3 regions of the Paraburkholderia sp. GAS41 genome follow, and region 2 is predicted to be linked to each of the others. Evidence: riboswitches for the same ligand, from Rfam matches in the RefSeq annotation. Region 2 holds a riboswitch; each other region holds the start of a gene.
The links. Region 2 has a riboswitch for cobalamin ahead of P3T43_RS19120 (CbtB domain-containing protein). Riboswitches for the same ligand answer to the same signal wherever they lie in the genome.

Region 1: another riboswitch for cobalamin. It lies ahead of P3T43_RS29320 (TonB-dependent receptor domain-containing protein); the one in region 2 lies ahead of P3T43_RS19120 (CbtB domain-containing protein).
Region 3: another riboswitch for cobalamin. It lies ahead of P3T43_RS14315 (precorrin-3B synthase); the one in region 2 lies ahead of P3T43_RS19120 (CbtB domain-containing protein).

Annotation. Positions count from the first base shown of each region.
Region 1 covers NZ_JBNDMK010000027.1:99,045-103,233, reverse strand. The annotation lists gene P3T43_RS29330 (sugar efflux transporter) at 1-886, shown strand, start outside; gene P3T43_RS29325 (ABC transporter ATP-binding protein) at 970-1,596, opposite strand; adenosylcobalamin (AdoCbl) riboswitch at 1,751-1,840, shown strand; gene P3T43_RS29320 (TonB-dependent receptor domain-containing protein) at 2,198-4,132, shown strand.
Region 2 covers NZ_JBNDMK010000013.1:109,399-113,587, reverse strand. The annotation lists gene P3T43_RS19130 (cystathionine gamma-synthase family protein) at 1-496, shown strand, start outside; gene P3T43_RS19125 (CbtA family protein) at 640-1,386, opposite strand; gene P3T43_RS19120 (CbtB domain-containing protein) at 1,400-1,609, opposite strand; adenosylcobalamin (AdoCbl) riboswitch at 1,640-1,767, opposite strand; gene P3T43_RS19115 (histidine phosphatase family protein) at 1,943-2,506, shown strand; gene P3T43_RS19110 (GNAT family N-acetyltransferase) at 2,716-3,987, shown strand.
Region 3 covers NZ_JBNDMK010000008.1:228,360-232,548, forward strand. The annotation lists gene P3T43_RS14310 (precorrin-8X methylmutase) at 1-504, opposite strand, end outside; gene P3T43_RS14315 (precorrin-3B synthase) at 497-2,038, opposite strand; cobalamin riboswitch at 2,128-2,322, opposite strand; gene cbiE (precorrin-6y C5,15-methyltransferase (decarboxylating) subunit CbiE) at 2,407-3,681, shown strand; gene P3T43_RS14325 (cobalt-precorrin-6A reductase) at 3,678-4,189, shown strand, end outside.

The sequences.
Region 1 (4,189 bases), on a different contig from region 2:
GACGAGCGAGTCCGAACGGACCTTTGCCACCGCAACGCTGCGCACGGTGCTGTCGGTGGCGTGGGTATTCGGGCCCTCCGTGGGTGCGCTGGTGCTGGCCGGGATCGGCTTCTATGGGCTGTTTCTGTTCGCGGCGGCGTGCTTCGTCGCATCGGGCGTCATCATCTGGCGCATGCACGAGGCGCCGGTCGAGGACTTGCCCGAGGTGCCGGACCACGTGCCCGGTGATCCGGCATCATCGCTGGAAGTCACCACGGTCGAACCCGAGACGCCGGTCAAGCCGGATTTCGTTCACCCGGTCGCGTCGTCGCGCGTGATCTGGCGCTCGGTGCTGGCGTTGACGCTGATCGGCCTCGCCGCCAACGCGACCATGATCGTGTTGCCGCTCTATGTCGTGCGCGGTCTGCACGGCTCGAGCATCGACGTATCCATCATGCTCGGATTGGGCGCCTTCCTCGAAATTCCGATGATGCTGGCGCTCGGCGCCCGCGGTGCGACGCTCAACAAACTGCGCTGGCTTGCAGCGTGCGCCGGCGTGCATATGCTGTATTTCATCTGCGTGGCCGCGGTGGGTTCCGTGTCGTTGCTGATTCCGATGCAGGCGCTCAACGCCTTCGTGGTGGCGGTGACGTCGTGTCTTGGCATGACTTACGTGCAGGATCTGATGCCGCGCACGCCCGGGGCGGCCACGGCATTGTTCTTCAACTCGTCGCGGGTCGGCTCGATTCTGTCGGGCGTGCTATCGGGGTTGCTGGTCGCGGGTGTCGGCTATCGGGGCACCTTCCTGTTTTGCGGCTGTCTCGCGCTGGTGGCACTGATCCTGTTCGCAGATCCACCGTGGCGGCGCTGGGCGCGCTACGTTCAGGAGCGCTGGCCGAGCCGCTAGGCGTCCGGCATTGGGCTCGATCTGAACGGGGAAGATGACGCTGGCTCGTACGTGCAAGCCGCGACATCAGCCTCACAAGAGCCTCATGGGCTCGCGGTAGCAAGATCTGCAAAACTGATCGATTTTGCTTCGCACGCCTGCGTGAATGCGGCATCGTAGCTCGTAAAGAAAACCACCCGCTGCTTGCCCAACTCTTTAAACAGATCGACCAGCACTGCGCGCGCGGCGGCATCGAGCCCGCCGGCAGGTTCATCGGCAATGACGACAGTGGGCGCGCCAACCGAAGTCGCCGTGAGGAACATTTTCTTGCGCGTGCCGAACGACATCTGCTCGAAGCGTTTCTCAAGATGCGACGTCAGGCCAAAGCGCTTTGCCAGTTCGAGCGTGTATGGCTCGAGCGTCGCATTTCTTTGCGCAGCCACGCGTTCGAGAAACTCACGCCCGGTTTCGAGCGGAAACGTCAGGCAGTCTTCGGGTATGTAGGTGAGGGCGGATTTCGCCGCGTGCGGAATGGTACGCAGCGAATGGCCGCCAATCCAGACCTCGCCCGCGTCTGGTTCGATCTCTCCGGCGAGAACGGCGAGCAAGGTGGACTTGCCGCTACCGCTTTCGTCGTTCAGCGCAACGCAGCCCGTGCTGGCGCTGTAATGCAATCCGTAAAAGACAGTGCGTTCGCCGTAGCGTTTGCACAGGTTGTCGAATCTAAGCATGGTTCATCCGTTTTCTCAGACTGACAAGTTTACATTCCTTCGACGGTGAAGACGTGCTGATCGCGCTGCATGGGCGTTCTGCCGTGTCTAATCCCTCCCACGCCAGGCCAGAAAAAATTCAACCGGCATCGGATCACCCGTAAAATACCGCCCGTACGACTCGTGGAAGCTGGTGAAAATCCAGCGCGGTCGCGCCACTGTGACCGGTTGCAGCCTGAACCGGAAGTCAGACCTCGGCGTCGTATCCCTCTTCCGACTTTGGGGCGCGTAATCCCCTGGAGATATCTGCATGACCGACCTTGTCTGTGAGCCGGACTTCCAGCTAGACCCCTATTCCGCCGATGGCTCCGCTTCGTGTCCCGTTGCGAGTCTGCGTTGCGCGTTTCTATTGGCGCTTGCATCGGCGCGCGAGCACGCAGGTCGCTAAGGTGCGCTAATCAGGCGGCCCGCGAGATGATGGTGCCGCCCACACTCCGCTGCGGTTAGCGCTGCCCCGGTTTCGCAAAAGAAAGCATTTTGTAATGACATGCATCGGACTTCGAACCATTGCGTTCGCGTGCGCAGCATGTCATCCATTCTTCTAATAATCAGGTTGTCCCTTATGAAGTTCCGTCGTTTGATCATCACTTCGGCTCTGACCGTTTCGGCGTGCCAGCTTGCGCATGCCGCGGACGACGTGTCGTTACCGCAGCCGGATCAACAGGCTGCGGCAGCCACCACGCTGCCGAATATTCTCGTCACCGGCGACACCCAGCACCTGCCGCAATCGTTCGATCAGCGCTACGCCTCGACGCAGGTTCTCACGCGTGCGGATCTGGCCCGGCTGTCTCCCATCGACCCCAGTATCACGCAGGCCCTCGCCACGCTGCCGGGCGTCACGATTACGCAAAACGGCGGGCCGGGTTCGTTGGCCGGCGTCAGTATCCGAGGTTCATCGGCGAATCAGGTCGCGGTGTTCATCGATGGTATCCGCGTCGGTTCCGCGACCACCGGCCAGGTCGAGTGGGCGGATCTGCCGACCTCCGCGTTCGATCGTGTCGAAGTCATTTCGGGCCCTGCGGCCGCGTCATTCGGTGCCGACGCCATGGGCGGCGTGGTGCAACTGTTCACGAACCACGCGTCGAATCAGCCGAACCAGACCACGATTTCCGCTGGCGGCGGCTCGAACAAGACCTTCGACACGCAGGTGCGCACGTCGGGCGCGATCCCGTCCACCGGTCCGCTCGCGGCATTGTCCGGTCTGACGTACTCGCTGGGCCTGCACGACTACAACACCGCGGGCATCGACGCGACCGCGCCATGGGCCTATGGCCACGAGGATGGCCGTAATCCGTACCACGCGCAGAACGTGGACGCACGCCTCGGCTATGCACACGATAACTGGTCGATCTCCACGTTTGCGCTGTACCACAAGTCTGATCTCTCGTATGACGATGCGGGCGGCGACGACCGGCAACTCGATCATCAGCTGACGACGGGCGTGGCATTCCACCTGGACATCACGCCGTTCACCCAGTTCGACCAGTCAGTCGGCTACGCGAACGATCGTCAGTTCCTGTATACGAACACTCCGGGCATCCCGACCGACGAAATCGATTCGACGCGTTTGAGCACGTCGACTTCGCTGACCCATCAGGAGCACGGTTTGAGTCTTTTCAACCTGCCGCTGTCCGGCGAAACGAAGCTCGCGTACGACTTCTCACGCGAACAAGCCTTCCTGCCCGTCGACATTCCCACAGGCGTTCCGACCCGCAACGATTCCGCCGTTTCACTGCATCAATCGGCGACGTTAGGTGATTTGACCGTGTTCCTCGCGGGGCGTCACGAGATTGTCGAGGGGCAGTCGGTCAATACGGGCAATGTCGCGGTAGCTTGTGCAATCACGCCGATTTATACGGCGCGGCTCTCGTACGGCAACGCATTCCGTCTGCCGACTTTCGACGATCTGTACTATCCGGGCTACGCGAATCCGAACCTGCTGCCCGAGCGCAGCGATACGGTCGAGGCAGCACTGGACGCCACCACGTCGTTCGGTACCTTCACGGCCGCTATCTATGACACGCGTGTCCACGATCTCATCACGTACGACTCGGTGACATTTCTACCAGTGAACGTAGGCCGGGCGCACATTCAGGGCATCGACCTCTCGTACAAGGGCACGCTCGGCAACTCGACGCCCGTCAGTCTCGCGGTCGGCATTCTGAATCCGCAGGACGTCACGGACCAGACGTGGCTGAATCGCCGCCCGCGTCAAACGGTCAGCCTGAGCGTCGACCACGTGTGGGACGAGTTCCATTTGCACGCGCTTAGCACGGGGGTGTCGTTGCTCTATGGCGGCTCGACGTTCGACGACCAGGCGAACTCCATCTACCTGCCGTCGTACACAACGGTCGGGCTGCGTGCGGCGTACAAGATCAATTCACATCTCACGCTATCTGCAAACCTGTCGAATCTGTTCAACCGGCAATACGTGACGGCATACGGGTACAACTCGTTGGGACGGACGGCATTCGGTAAGATTTCCTACACGTTCTAAGCAAGCCTGGCCGCAAGCGATCGATCGCTTGCGGCCAGCCCGTCAACCCTACGCGCG
Region 2 (4,189 bases):
AGTCCGCTCGATCCGCAGCATGCTCGGCTCGCAACTCGATCCGCATTCCTCATGGATGATTACGCGTTCCATGGAGACGCTCGTGCTGCGGATGGAGCAGGCCGCGCGCAGCGGCAGCGCCGTCGCGCGATGGCTCGCGAGCAATCCTTATCATCCTGTGAAGGTCTTGCACCCGGAGCTGATCGAGGACCCTACCTATCAGGCGGTCTATCGGCGTCAATGCACGGGGCCGGGCTCGACGTTCGCATTCGTTCTCGACGGCGGCCGCGAGCAGGCGTTCAAACTCATCAATGGTCTGTCGTTGTTCAAGTCCGCCGTGAGTCTTGGCGGCACGGAGTCGCTGATCTGTCACCCCGCCTCGACGACGCATTCCGGCGTGCCCGCTGAAGCGCGTGCGAAGGCGGGTGTGTCGGAGGGGTTGATTCGGGTGTCCGTGGGACTGGAGCATCCGGACGATCTGATCGCCGACCTGTCGTACGCGCTGGAACACTGCTGAGGCGAGACGTGAAACGCCAGACGTGAGCGAAGCAAGATGAAACGCCCGCTGCGTGGCGGGCGTTTCACGAGGATGCTACAGATGGTTCGGCATCCGTACGAGGGAAGGGCGCAACCGAGTCAGCGGTTGCAACGCCTGACACCTCAGAGGTAAGCCGACTTGCCGATCATCCGGTCTGTCGATGCCGCGCGTTGGGCACGCTCGGCGAGCGCGCCGAACAGCAAACCGATCGTCGTCCACAAGATCACCTGCATGCCGATCGCCGCAACCCTGAATTTCCACAGCAGGACTGCGGGGAACGCGGCCGGCACCTCGTTGATCACGGGCAGCGCCAGCTGCACGGCACCGATGATCACGACAAAGACGAGGCCCGCTACGATCGACGCATTCCATTGGCCCAGGTGGGCAATGGCGTGCTTGCGTACCTTGAGCGAAAACACCATCGTGGCAATTGAAATGGCGATCATGAGGAAGAACAGCCCGGTGCGCATGCCGATCGTCTCAGGGTCGCCCACTGACGGTGGATTGGCCGGGTATTTGATGTTCGGTACGATCACGAGGGTGATGAAGGCCGCGAGCGCGAGCCACGCGGACAGCGGACGTGCGGGCAGTTTACTGACGCGGCCGAACGTGTAGGCGAACGTCAGTGCAAACAGTCCGCCGACGGCGGCGCTAAACGACACCACACCGGTCAATAGACCCAGCCCGGCTTGCGTATGCCGGCTGACGATTTCGGGCTCAGGCGGCTCGCCCTTTGCCGCATCGGCCTTGGCCTCGAAGGAAATGGCCTGATCGACCTGGGGTTCGCCGACCAGCTTGGCGAAACTAAACGTGAGGAGTCCCGCGGCCACGCCCGCAAGCATGCCGCGTACCAGCAATTTGCCGACCATGTTGGACTCCGCGTTAGTGGCAGGGGAAGCCAAGCAGGTGGCGGCCGTCGTGGACGAATTCGTGGACGTACATGCCGGGTACGAGCGATGTCGCACCCTCTTCGGCACCGACGAAATAAATGGCGAGCAGCATGATCAGGCCACCAAAGATAATCCATGGCATCAGTTCACGCAGCGGAATGGGAGTAGGCTCGGCGGCCGGATTAAAGACAGCGTCAGTCATGATTGACTTTCTCCAGGGGTTACGCGCCCCAATAGTGGATTGTAGAAGTGGCGCGGAGCTCGGGTCTGGCTTTCGGTTCGTACATGGACCGCTTACAGTGGCGCGACCGCGCCGGGCTTACACCGGCTTCCGTGCTCCGCGCCAGAGCACATTCTACGCGCTAAACTTTGCCGGTCGGGGAAATGCAAGCTGGTGTTTGCCCGATCGATATGGCTTTCAGACTGGACTTTGCCGGTCGGGGAAACGCAAGCTGTCATTTCCCCAATCTGTATGGCTTTCAAACGAAAGGAAAAATTGGTGTGCAGCAGCATGGCTTTCAACTGAAAGGACTCGATGAATACGCGTGTTTTACTGGTCAGCCACGCAGCGACTTCCGCGATGCGTCAGGGCAGGTTCCCCGCTGGCGAGTCACTGGACGCACGGGGTGTGGCGGAGGTCATGGCCTGGCGGGAGCATCTGGCCGTAGCCGAAGACGCGATGTCGTTCAGTAGTCCTGCGGCCTGCGCGCGTGATACTGCGCGGGCGTTCGGCATCGAGCCACGGGTCGCGTCTGAACTCGCGGACCTGGACTATGGGCAATGGCGCGGCCGGCGGCTTGCGGATATCGCGGACGAAACACCACATGAACTGGCAGCATGGACTCGCGATCCCAATGCGGCTCCGCATGGCGGCGAATCCTTCGTCCAGCTTCTCGCGCGGGTTGGCAGATGGCTCGATGCGTTGGACCCGACGGCGAGTGTGGTCGCTGTTACACATGCCTCAGTCATCCGTGCCGCTCTGATCCATGCACTGCGCGCGCCCGCGCTGTCATTTTCTCGCATTGAGATCGCGCCACTCTCCGTTGTCGAATTGCGGCGTTCGACTCGCGGATGGACATGGTGGCCGGCGCAGTCATGATGGCGCGTGTCGATTCCGTTCGCTATACGTGACACAAACGTGAGCGCTGGAAAAAAATATACTGGTTGACTGCGCGAACGAGGTACCACGTAATGTCGTCGTGCCCACGCAGCGCGTCGCCTCCAGCAATACGTAATCCCGGTTCAGCAAAGAACAGTTCCCGGCAGCCAATCGCGTTGAGCGATGGGTGACGGAGAAGGCGTAGCGGCGTGGATGAGAGTGTTTCGTCGGAAGAAGGCGCTCACATGGCGGAAATGGACGAGGTCGGTAGCAACAGGTGCCCTGATACAGCGGCCAATCTGTCCGAATTGGACGAGGCCGTGGCGTATCGACGAGAAGTCGTCGTGATCGAAACACTCGCTGCGTTTGCGGCCTTGCGTCAGCCGTGGAATGCGCTTGCTGCGGTGGCCGACAATGGCTCGCCGTGTTTGACATTCGAATACTGCGAACTGGCGGCCAGCCGTGTCATTGCCATGGGCGGTGTGGTGAATGTCGCGCTCGTATGGCGTGACAACGTGTTGCTGTCCTTGTGGCCCGTTTCGATCGTTCGCAAGGGCGTGCTGCGAGTCGCGAAGGCGCTGACCTGCGGCAGCGATGAAGAATACGGTGGGCCGCTCCTCGACGGAAACGCAGACGCAATCCGTGAACGCTATGCGGTCGCGCTGGCAAGCGTGATGCAGGTCAATGCGGATGTTCTCGAGATCGGCATGGTTCAAGTGGACGGCCCGCTGGAAGCTTCGCTCGAGTGCATACCTCAGTCCTGGGTGTTGGCCCGGCTACCGGCACGGTGGCGCGGCCTCGACGGCTATTCGATTCGCCTCAATGAATTTCCCAGCTACGACGACTTCCTGGCGACGCTGCCCAAGGCCCTCCGTTCGAGTCTGCGCTATAACCGCAAACGGCTCGAAGCGAAGGGCGCGCTGGAAATTGGCTGGAGCACGACAGTCGCCGACGCCGAGTCGGTGCTGACATGGCTCTTCGCGAACAAACGAAAATGGGCAGTCGATCGCGGCGTCGACACGCCTTATCTGATGGACGATCGGGTACGCGACTTCTTCATTGGGATGGCGTCGCGGCTTGACCTGAAGACGACGCCGCTGGTTGCCTTCGTGAAGATGGACGGCGTTCCGGTCGCGGCATCCGTGAACCTGGTCGGCGCGAAATCGGTCGAGTACTTCATTACCACGTATGAAGAGGCGTTCAGCACCTATTCCGTCGGTGCCTTGCTGGTTGACTTCATGGTCCGATGGTCGCACGCGCATGGCCGCGATTTCGATTTTCGGCCTCTGCACGGCGACTACAAAGCGCGCTGGGCGAACCAGCAGACCTGGCACGAGAAACGTTTGATCGTGCTCGGCGCGCGTGGCCGGCTCGTCGAACTGCCGTTACTGTTCGCTCTGGCCGCACGCGTGAAACGCAAGCTCCATGCGCTTATTGCGAACCGGCTGCAAAACCGATTAAAGGGACCGAGCACGCCCTGAAGCCCGCGCTCATCGCTCCCTCCTCCCCGTCCTCACATCCTCGCAGCGAACGATAGACCGTCGCGGCTCGATGCCTCATCTGTTTGAAACCGCACATCCGGTCAGTGGCTGGTGTGTGCGCGAGCGTACACACCAGGGTTGACGCTCTGCGGGTGAATTGACGATGATGTAGGCGACGAGAAAGGCAATCGAATTAAACCGA
Region 3 (4,189 bases), on a different contig from region 2:
CGCCGCGCCGACGAAGCCGACCGGAAAACCGAGAATCAGTGCGGGACGAGGCGCGCCGGCGTCGAGCATCTCGAGCAGATAGAACAGCGCGGTCGGCGCATTGCCGATCACCACGACGCTGCCTGCCAGATGCGGCCGCCACAGTTCGAGCGCTGCCGCCGAGCGCGTATTGCCGAGTTCGCGCGCCATGGCGGGCACAGTCGGATCGCCGAGCGTGCAGATCACCGGGTTGTCAGCCGGCAGACGGGTACGCGTGACGCCCTCGGCGACCATGCGCGCGTCGCAGAGGATCGGCGCACCGCCTGCGAGCGCCGCGCGGCCCACGGCGCCGGCGTCGGCGGAAAAACGCAAGTCGTCGACCACGTCGACCATGCCGCAGGCGTGGATCACCCGTACGGCGAGTTTTTCGAGGTCGGCGGGGATGCTCGACAGGTCGGCCTCCGCGCGAATCGTCGCGAAGGATTGGCGATAGATCTCCTGACCGTCGCGAATGTAATCAAGCATCAATGGGGCTCCGGGCCAGCCGTGCGAGGGCGTCGGCCGCCTGTTCAATCGTCAGATGGCGCGCGACGCACTGGCCGAAGCCGGGCTGGTCGTCGCTGCGTCGATAAAGGTCGTAATGGCACTCGGCTGCCGCCAGCAGGGTGTACTGCGCGCGATGCGCGGCCGCGCATGAGCGCGGGCAGCCGCTCAGATGCACTTGCTCGACGGCGGCTGGCAAAAGCGAGGCGAGACGCAACGCATCGGTCTTGGTGTCGGCGAGGCTCTTTGCGCAACCGGTCGAGCCGGCGCAGGCGATCAGGCGGGCCAGAGGCTGGGTCGGATCGCAGGCGAAACCGAGTGCGGCGAGGCGCGCGAGGACGGCTGCGGTGGCGTCGGCGGCGATGTCGGGCAGCAGCACGCTTTGCCATGGCGTCATGTGCAACGTGGCGTCGCCCGATTCTTCGGCGATGCTGGCGAGCGCGCGCAGGGTCGCCGCGTCGAGACGTCCGAGCGGCGCCTGGCCGCCCACCTGCCAGGTTCCCGGCGCGCGTTGCGGATGGACGCCGAAGCGCAGCGAGGCGTCGGCGGACGCGCGATGCCATTGCGCGAGCGCGGGCTCGATGACTAGCGGGAAATCGAGGTAGGTTTGCGTGCGCTGCATGACCGCTTCCAGCGGGTGAGCCTCAAGCAGATGGCGCATGCGTGTGTGATCGGGCGCAGCGAGGTCGAGGAACGTCTGCAGCAGTGCGTTTGCCAACGCGGGCACTTGCGAGGGCAGTACTGCGGCGAGTGCGGGGGTGGATGCGGTTGGGTGTGCCGGGGCGGGTTTGCTTGCGCGTGCTGGTTCGCTTGTGAGTGCCTGCATCGGTTCGCTTGTGCATGCCGGAGCCGGTGCCGGTTCGACAGGCATTGGACGCGTGCCGGCGCCGCTGGACTCCACTTGCGCCACGGGCGGACAACCCGCCAGTCCGAAGGCGAATCGCACACCATCATCCGTGGACATCGCAGCAAGCCAGACATCGTGCGGATGCTCGACCATCGCCAGTTGCTCGCCGCCGTCCAGCAGCAGCGCGAATTTCGGCGAGAGCGCGGTAAAACGCGGCTCGCTTTGCAATAGCGCGAGAAGCTGTCCGGCGAGAGGGCGCGTATCGATTAGCGCCTGTGGATCACGACCGGCGCTGGGGCTGAGCATCAGGTTGCGGACGTCGTCGGCGGCGCTGGCGGCACGTGCCGCTGACATGAGAAGTGCCTCAATCGCAGCAAGAGTCGCAGGCCCAAACCCGGCGTCGACGAGCCGCTCGCTCAACACCGCCTCGTGTCCTGCCAGCACCCCGCGGATCTGCAGATTCGCCCGGTTGGTGATCTCGATCACGCCGCTCGCGTGCTGCTCCGCCGCATCCGCAATCGCACGCGCCTCGCTCGCGCGCAACACGCCGCCTGGCATTTTGATCCGGCAGATGCCGCCATCGAGCGCGGCGACGATGCGCAGCAAGCCCGGACACGCCGACGGACGGGCGGCAACAGGATCAATGGACGAGGATGACGCGTGAGTCAAGAGAGCACCGGGTTAGCGTCGCGCGACCGCCCGAGCATGCCGGTGAAGGATATGCTGCGGCATCGGTACACCCCGCCCGACGAAGGCTTGCACGAACAGTCTGGCCGGCAGGTCTCCTGGCTGGCAGGTCGTGATTCGCGCTGGCCTTCCCGGGCGCCGGCGTAGCCGGTTGAACCAGTGGCTCAGAACAAGGCGCGAACTCGCTGCATACAGTTGCGGGGGCAGCCACAGTGATCTGTGTTCCCTCTTCGGCCCCGAAGGGCACCGGCGACACGGTATTATGCCTTTTTTCGAACAGCACAACGACGCGGCAAGCTTGATTGGCGGCCCGCAGCGGATCAATTGAGATTCAGTATGAGGATGGATTCATGCCGGCATGGCTGACCGTGGTAGGCATCGGCGATGACGGTTTTGCCGGGTTGGGGCGGCCGGCCCGCCGTGCGCTGCTCGACGCGGCCGTGGTATTCGGCGGCGAGCGGCATCTGGCGATGTTGCCCGCGCGTCTCGCGGCGCGGCGCGCAGCATGGCCGAGTCCTTTCGATATCGCGCCCGTGCTGGCTCTGCGCAATACCCCAGTGTGCGTGCTCGCCAGCGGCGATCCGATGCTGTTCGGCGTGGGAGCAACGCTTGCACGTCAACTGCCGGCCGCTGAATTGCGCGTGCTGCCGGCGCCGTCGTCGCTGTCGCTGGCGGCGGCGCGGCTGGGCTGGCCTTTGCAGGAGGTGACTGCGGTCTCTCTGGTGGGTCGGCCGCTTGCTACGCTGAACGTCCATTTGCACGCCGGCGCGCGGCTGTTCGTGCTGAGTGCCGACGGCGCCACTCCGGCCGCACTGGCGGCATTGCTCACTTCGCGCGGCTTCGGCGCTACCCGCATGATCGTGCTGGAACATCTGGGCGGCGAGCGGGAACGGCGCCTCGACGGTCGCGCGGATGCATGGTCCGGCGCGGCGGTCGCGGCACTCAACCTCGTTGCGCTGGAATGCCACGCGGCGGATGGCGCACCACGCCTGCCGCTCACGCCCGGTTTGCCCGACGACGCGTTTCGTCACGACGGTCAGTTGACCAAGCGCGATGTCCGCGCCGTCACGCTCGCGCGTCTGGCGCCGACGCCTGGCGAACTGCTGTGGGATGTCGGCGCGGGCAGCGGCTCGATCGGTATCGAGTGGATGCGCACGCATCCTGCGTGCCGCGCCATCGCCATCGAAGGCCATGCGGAACGTCAACGTTTCATTGAACACAATCGCGACGCGCTCGGCGTGCCGGGTTTGCAACTGGTCGCGGGGAGGGCGCCCGAGGCGCTTCAGGGGCTGGCCTCGCCCGATGTGATTTTTATCGGCGGCGGTGTGACCACGCCAGGCGTCCTCGAGGCGTGTTGGGCGCAGTTGCGGCCCGGCGGCCGGCTGATCGCGAACGCGGTGACGTTGCAGGGCGAGGCGGTGCTCGTCGCGTGGCGCGCGCAACATGGTGGCACCCTCACGCGCATGGCGCTCGCCGAGGCGCAGCCGCTGGGTGGCTTCGATACATGGCGCCAGGCGTTGCCTATCACGCTGCTTGAAGTCATCAAACAGCATGACGAACCGGTGGGCGATTCCGCGGCAGATCCCGACTCCGGCCACGCTGGTGGCATCGTGCGAGAAATATGACCCGCATCCTCCTACTCGGCGGAACCGGCGACGCCTTGCAGATCGCACGCCAACTCAGTCCCGAAGACGTGTACAGCCTCGCCGGACTCGGCAAAGTGCCTGCGGATCTTGCCTGCTCGGTAAGAGTCGGCGGCTTCGGCGGGGCGGATGGACTGGCCCGCTATCTGCGCGACGAGCGCATCGGCTTGCTGGTCGACGCCACGCATCCCTACGCCGCGCGGATCAGCGCGAACGCATTCGCCGCGAGCCGCGTCGCGCAGGTTCCGTGCTGGGCGCTGCGCCGTCCGGCCTGGCAAGCTCAGCGCGGCGACGACTGGCGCATGACGGACAACTGGGCCGGGCTGACGGCTGCCATGGAGCCGTTCTCGCATCCGCTGTTCACACTCGGCCGCGAACCGCTCGCGCATCTCGACGAGATTCCCGCGCATCAGTTCTGGACCGTGCGTTGCCTCGACGCCCATCCGGGCAACGCGCAGGCGCGCGTCATCGATGCACGCGGGCCGTTCAG